Asanoa sp. WMMD1127: one gene and its partner. The protein of the gene in region 2 interacts with the protein of the main gene of each other region in a pairwise test. Links are inferred from orthologs where the notes say so. Each region holds a gene or a part of one and is shown on either strand. Other genes may lie near its edges.

Evidence for each region.
Region 1: the proteins of rplA (region 2) and thrS interact in binary tests that used the Escherichia coli proteins (3 or more experiments, as listed by UniProt). The link is inferred for Asanoa sp. WMMD1127 from one-to-one orthologs.

The regions. Positions count from the first base shown.
Region 1 is NZ_JARUBP010000001.1:4,429,704-4,432,913, reverse strand. What follows is about bases 3-2,899. They hold thrS (threonine--tRNA ligase), read right to left. Parts: upstream 2,506-2,899; coding sequence 499-2,505; downstream 3-498. Other genes in these bases: O7635_RS21180 (class I SAM-dependent methyltransferase), read left to right, coding at 2,601-2,899; O7635_RS21190 (HIT domain-containing protein), read right to left, coding at 3-499. In the rest of the region: more of O7635_RS21190, read right to left, coding at 1-2; more of O7635_RS21180, read left to right, coding at 2,900-3,210. UniProt on the Escherichia coli protein: Catalyzes the attachment of threonine to tRNA(Thr) in a two-step reaction: L-threonine is first activated by ATP to form Thr-AMP and then transferred to the acceptor end of tRNA(Thr). The rate-limiting step is amino acid activation in the presence of tRNA.
Region 2 is NZ_JARUBP010000001.1:1,025,192-1,028,337, forward strand. Bases 119-2,951 are described here. They hold rplA (50S ribosomal protein L1), read right to left. Parts: upstream 1,973-2,951; coding sequence 1,265-1,972; downstream 119-1,264. Other genes in these bases: O7635_RS05070 (hypothetical protein), read left to right, coding at 119-623; O7635_RS05075 (GntR family transcriptional regulator), read left to right, coding at 620-1,030; rplK (50S ribosomal protein L11), read right to left, coding at 2,037-2,468; nusG (transcription termination/antitermination protein NusG), read right to left, coding at 2,574-2,951. In the rest of the region: more of O7635_RS05070, read left to right, coding at 1-118; more of nusG, read right to left, coding at 2,952-3,146. UniProt on the Escherichia coli protein: One of the primary rRNA binding proteins, it binds very close to the 3'-end of the 23S rRNA. Forms part of the L1 stalk. It is often not seen in high-resolution crystal structures, but can be seen in cryo_EM and 3D reconstruction models.

The DNA of each region.
Region 1 (3,210 bases), 3.4 Mb from region 2 along the record:
GCAACACCCGGGTGTCCGTGAGCAGCTGCGGCAGCACCTTGGTCTGGCCCACGATCGGCATGAAGTTCGCATCGCCGCCGAACCGGGGCACCACGTGCTGGTGCAGGTGCGCCGCGATCCCCGCCCCGGCCACCGAGCCCTGGTTGAGCCCGATGTTGAACCCGTGGGCCCCGCTGACCCGGCGGACGGTGCGCATCGCCTCCTGGGTGAACGACGCGACCTCGACCGTCTCCTCGTCGGTGAGATCGGTGTAGTCCGCCACGTGCCGGTAAGGGCAGATCAACAGATGCCCCAGGTTGTACGGGTAGAGGTTGAGCACCGCGTAGACGACCTTGCCCCGGGCCACCACGAGGCTCTCCTCGTCGGGCAGGTGGGGCGCCCGGTCGAACGGGCAACCCTGCGCCGGCGACCCGCCCTTGATGTAGGCCATCCGGTGCGGCGTCCACAGCCGGTCGAGCCCGTCCGGCGAGCCCGGCGCCCCCGACCCAGCGCCCGGCATCAGGCCGCCGACGGCGAGACGTTCGTCCGCGACCGGACCACCTCGACCACGTGGGCCACGGCCTCGGCCAGCGGCACGCCGTTGCGCTGCGACCCGTCGCGGTAGCGGAACGACACCGTCGAACCCGAGACGTCGTCGTCGCCGGCGATCGCCATGAACGGGATCTTCTGCTGCTGCGCGGTGCGGATCTTCTTCTGCATCCGGTCGTCGGACGTGTCGACCTCGGCCCGGATCCCCTCCGCCCGCAGCGCGTCGACGAACGACCGCAGATAACGGGCGTGGTCGTCGCGGATCGGGATGCCGACCACCTGCACCGGCGACAGCCACGCCGGGAACGCGCCCGCGTAGTGCTCGGTCAGGATGCCGAAGAACCGCTCGATCGAGCCGAACAGCGCCCGGTGGATCATCACCGGCTGTTGCCGGGTGCCGTCGGCCGCCTGGTATTCGAGCCCGAACCGCTTCGGCTGGTTGAAGTCGACCTGGATCGTCGACATCTGCCAGGTGCGGCCGATCGCGTCGCGCGCCTGCACGGAGATCTTCGGACCGTAGAACGCCGCGCCACCCGGGTCGGGCACGAGCTCCAGCCCGGACTCGCGGGCCGCCGCCTCCAGGTGGGCGGTGGCCTCGGCCCAGTCGGCCTCGTCGCCGATGAACTTCGGCGAATCGTCGCGAGTGGACAGTTCGAGGTAGAAGTCGGAGATGCCGTAGTCGCGCAGCAGGTCGAGCACGAAGGCCAGCAACGACCGCAGCTCGCCCGGCATCTGCTCGCGGGTGCAGTAGATGTGCGAGTCGTCCATGGTCAGGCCGCGGACCCGGGTCAGCCCGTGCACGACGCCCGACTTCTCGTAGCGGTAGACCGTCCCGAACTCGAAGAGCCGCAGCGGCAGCTCCCGGTAGGACCGCCCGCGCGAGGAGAAGATGAGGTTGTGCATCGGGCAGTTCATCGGCTTCAGGAAGTATTCCGCGCCCTCGAGCTGCATGGGCGGGAACATCGTGTCCTTGTAGTACGGCAGGTGGCCCGAGGTCTCGAAGAGGTGGCCCTTGGTGATGTGCGGGCTGTTGACGAACTCGTAGCCCGAGACCTCGTGCCGCAGCCGCGAGTAGCCCTCCAGCTCGCGCCGGATGATGCCGCCCTTGGGGTGGAACACCGCGAGCCCCGAGCCGATCTCGTCCGGGAACGAGAACAGGTCGAGGTCCGCGCCGAGCTTGCGGTGGTCCCGTCGGGCGGCCTCTTCGAGCAGCTTCAGGTACGCCTTCAGCGCGTCCCGGGTCGGCCACGCCGTGCCGTACACCCGCTGCAGTTGGGGGTTCTTCTCGGAACCGCGCCAGTAGGCCGCGGCGGAGCGCATCAGCTTGAACGCGCCGATCAGCCGGGTGTTGGGCAGGTGCGGGCCGCGGCAGAGGTCGGACCAGCAGGTCTTGCCGCTGTCGGCCTCGATGTTGTCGTAGATCGTCAGCTCGCCGCCGCCGACCTCGACGGTTTCCTCGGAGTCGAGCTCGCCGTCGCTCTTGAGGTCGACCAGCTGCAGCTTGTAGGGCTCGTCGGCCAGCTCGGCCCGGGCCTCCTCGACGGAGCCGAACCGGCGCCGGCGGAACCGCTGCCCGGACTTGACGATCTCCTGCATGCGCTTCTCGAGCTTGGCGAGATCGTCGGGCTGGAACGGCTTGGCCACGTCGAAGTCGTAGTAGAAGCCGTTGTCGATCGGCGGGCCGATGCCGAGCTTGGCGTCGGGGAACACGTCCTGCACGGCCTGAGCGAGCACGTGCGCGGTCGAGTGCCGCAGCACGTTGAGCCCGTCGGGCTCGTCGATCGCCACGGGCGTCACCGTGGCCTCTGCCGCCGGGGCCCAGTCGAGGTCGCGCAGGCGTCCCTGGCCGTCGCGCACCACGACGATCGCCTTCGGGCCGGTCATGGGCAGGCCGGCCGCGGCCACCGCGTCGGCCGCCGTCGTCCCCGCGGCGACGACGACGGGGTCGGCCACGGCGGGGGTGCGGGATGCGGACACGCGGAGCTCCTCGGTCGGTGGGACGTTTGGGTAAATGCTAGTCATCACGCCTGGCGACGCTGCGGCCAGCCGGACCCGGGCGTTACATTCAGCTCGTGAGCCCGTCGGACATGATCGCCGCGCTGCAGCGCCGCTACCAGACGTTCTTCGCCAACGAGCCGGCGGTCCCGTTCGCCGTCGCACCCGCCGGCGCGCCGGCGCACGTGTTCGGCAACGGTGACCCGCTCTTCACGATCACCGTCAAGGACCGGCGGGGCGCCAAGGCCCTCGCCGCCCTCGACCAGTTCGGTGTCGCCGTCGCCTACCTCCAGGGCTGGCTCGACGTCGACGGCGACCTGGCCGCCGCACTGCGGATGCGCAGGTTCTTCAACGACTTCCACCCGATCGCCTTCCTGTCCCGCTTCACCCCGACCGCCCTGTTCGAGGGGCGCAAGGAGAACGACCGGAAGAACATCTCCCAGCACTACGACGAGGACAGCGAGTTCTTCCTGACCTTCCTCGACACCCGGCACCGCTGCTACACGGAGGGCGTGTTCGCCAGCGACGACGAGCCGCTGGAAGACGCGATGACCCGCAAGATGGACCTCGCGCTCGAGGCGATCGAGGTCAAGCCCGGCGACCGGGTGCTGGAGGTCGGCGGCGGCTGGGGCGCGTTCTCCGAGCACGCCGCCAAGCGCGGCATCGACGTGACGACGACCACGCTGG
Region 2 (3,146 bases):
CGGACCGGGCGGTGCCCCGGCCGGCCGGCGCGGGTGTCCGGACCGCCCGCCTCGTCCCGCGCCGCACCCTCGACCTGGTGCCGGCCGGTCCGGCGGCCGGCGTGGTGCTACTGACCGTCGCCCTCGGCGGCCTGCTCGGTGTCACCGGGCCGGCGTCGACGGCGCACACCCGGTCGACGGTCATGCCCAACAACCCGCTCGACGGCCGGCACATCGGCTGCGTCTCGGGCGGCGTCGGGCAGCAGGGACCGTGGCCTGGTTGGTTCTACGCGATCACGATCGGCGCCACGCTGGCTCTGGTCGCGGCCGGCACGGTGGTGGTGCTGCGCCGGCTGGTCACCCGACCGGTCGACGACGCGGACCGCCGGGCGACGGCGAACGGCGTCGTGTCGGCGCTCGGGGTGCTGACCGCGGTGACCCTGGGCGGCTGCGCCTATTTCACCCATTCGATCCTGGGCCAGCCGGGCGTCTGCGAGAGCCCGGTGGCGACGTCCACCCGCCCGTGGCTGCTCGCCCCGATGCTCGTGGCGCTAGCCGCCGGCGGCTACTACGCGGTCCGTCTGGTCCGTCCACCGTCCAACCCGGAGGCCCGCCGCGTCGGCGCGGTCGTCGCGGCCCGATGACCGCCGAGCCGCTGATCACCGTCGACCCGGCCGCGCCGGTGCCGCCCTACGTGCAGATCCGCGACCAGATCGCCGACCTGGTCAGCACCGGTGGACTGACCGCGGGCACCCGCCTGCCGCCGGTGCGCCAGCTGGCGGCCGACCTGGGCCTGGCCGCCGGCACCGTGGCCCGCGCCTACCAGGAGCTGGAGGCCACCGGCCACCTGGAAACCCGCCGCGGCGGTGGCACCCGGGTGGCCGCCCAGGCCGGCGATCGCCGGGACGCCGTGCTCCGGCAACACGCCGCGGACTTCGCCGCCATCATGCGCCGCCTCGGCGTGCCACTCGACGAGGCCTTGACGGCCGTCACCGACGCCTTCGCCGACTCGACCGCGACCGCCGGGCTACCGGGCCGGCGGCCGTCCTGATCGAAGGGGACCGCCGGACCACGGGGCGTCCCGCTCGGACGAGACCGCCGGACCACGGGACGTCCCGCTCGAAGGAGACCGCCGGACCACCGGGCGGCCGACCGTCCTGATCGGAACCGACGGCGGACGCCGAGCTCTGGCGGGAGCGGCGGTCGTGCCCACGACGGGCCCGAGCAATGAAAATCGCCCGTCACCCTCGAACGGAGGGTGACGGGCGATTCTTGGCGCTGAGGGTCAGCTCTCCTCGCGGAGGTTCTTGACCACCTTGGGGTCGACCGGGACGCCCGGGCCCATCGTGGTGGTGAAGGTGACCTTCTTGAGGTAGGTGCCCTTGGCCGCGGACGGCTTGGCCCGGAGGACCTCGTCGAGCACGGCGGCGTAGTTGTCCACCAGCTGCTCCTCGGAGAACGAGGCCTTGCCGATGATCAGGTGCAGGTTGGAGTGCTTGTCGACGCGGAAGGTGATCTTTCCGCCCTTGATGTCCGAGACGGCCTTGGTCACGTCCATGGTGACGGTGCCGGTCTTCGGGTTCGGCATCAGGCCGCGCGGGCCCAGGATCCGCGCGATCCGGCCGATCTTGGCCATCTGGTCCGGCGTGGCGATTGCCGCGTCGAAGTCGAGCCAGCCCTCCTGGATGCGGGCGACCAGGTCGTCGGTGCCGACGGCGTCGGCGCCGGCCGCGGTGGCCTCGTCGGCCTTGGCGCCGGCCGCGAACACGATGACGCGCGCGGTCTTTCCGGTGCCGTGCGGCAGGTTGACCGTGCCGCGGACCATCTGGTCAGCCTTACGCGGGTCGACCCCGAGGCGCATCGCGACCTCGACCGTGGGGTCGAACTTGACCGTGGTGGAACCCTTGGTGAGCTTGACGGCTTCGGCCGGGGTGTAGAGCTTGTCCCGGTCGATCTGCTCGGCCGCCTTGCGGTAACTCTTGCTGCGCTGCATGTCGGTAGATCTCCTGTGGTAGTTGGCGGACCGCCACGTCCAGGGCGGCCCTCCCACGAATAGGTCAGTCGCGGACCGTGATGCCCATCGAGCGGGCGGTGCCGGCGATGATCCGCTCGGCGTGCTCCACGTCGTTGGCGTTGAGGTCGGCCATCTTGCGCTCGGCGATCTCGCGGAGCTGGGCGCGGCTCACCGAGCCGACCTTGGCCGTGTGCGGGGTGCCGGAGCCCTTGGGCACGCCGGCGGCCTTGATCAGCAGGCGCGCGGCGGGCGGGGTCTTCAGCACGAAGCTGAACGAGCGGTCCTCGAAGACGCTGATCTCAGCCGGGACGATGTCGCCCCGCTGCTGCTCGGTCTCCTTGTTGTACTGCTTGCAGAACTCCATGATGTTCACGCCGTGCTGGCCGAGGGCCGGACCGACCGGCGGCGCCGGGGTCGCCTGGCCCGCGGGCAGCTGCAGCGTGAAGGTCTTCACGAGCTTCTTCTTCGGAGGCATGTCACTTCCTGGGCTTCGGGTGGATTCGACCGGCCGATCAGCCGGAGCCCGCGCACGGTCAAGCGCGGCCCCGGCGGGCCGACGTACAAGCGTAACTCAGCGGTTTTAGATCTTCGCGACCTGGTTGAAGTTGAGCTCCACCGGCGTCTCCCGACCGAAGATCGAGACGAGCACCTTGAGCTTCTGCTGGTCGGCGTTGATCTCACTGATCGTCGCGGGCAGCGAGGCGAACGCGCCGTCGGTGACGGTGACGGAGTCGCCGACCTCGAAGTCGAGCACCTTGACCTCGACCTTGGTCTTCTTGGTCTCGGCGGTTTCGACCGCGGGCGCCAGCCACTTGAGCACCTCGTCGAGCGAAAGCGGCGCGGGGCGGTCGGCCCGGTCGGTGGCGCCGACGAAGCCGGTGACACCAGGCGTGTTGCGCACGCAGGAGTACGACTCCGGGGTCAGCTCCATCCGGACCAGGATGTAGCCCGGGAAGACCTTGTTCTGCACCTGGAGCCGCTTGCCGTTCTTGACCTCGACCTCTTCGCGGGTCGGCACCTCGACCTGGAAGATGAACTCCTCCATGTCGAGGCTGGTGATCCGGGTCTCGAGGTTGGTCTTGACCTTGTTCTCGTAGCCGGCGTACGAGTGCACGACGTACCAGTCGCCGGGCGCGTAACGCAGCTTCTGCCG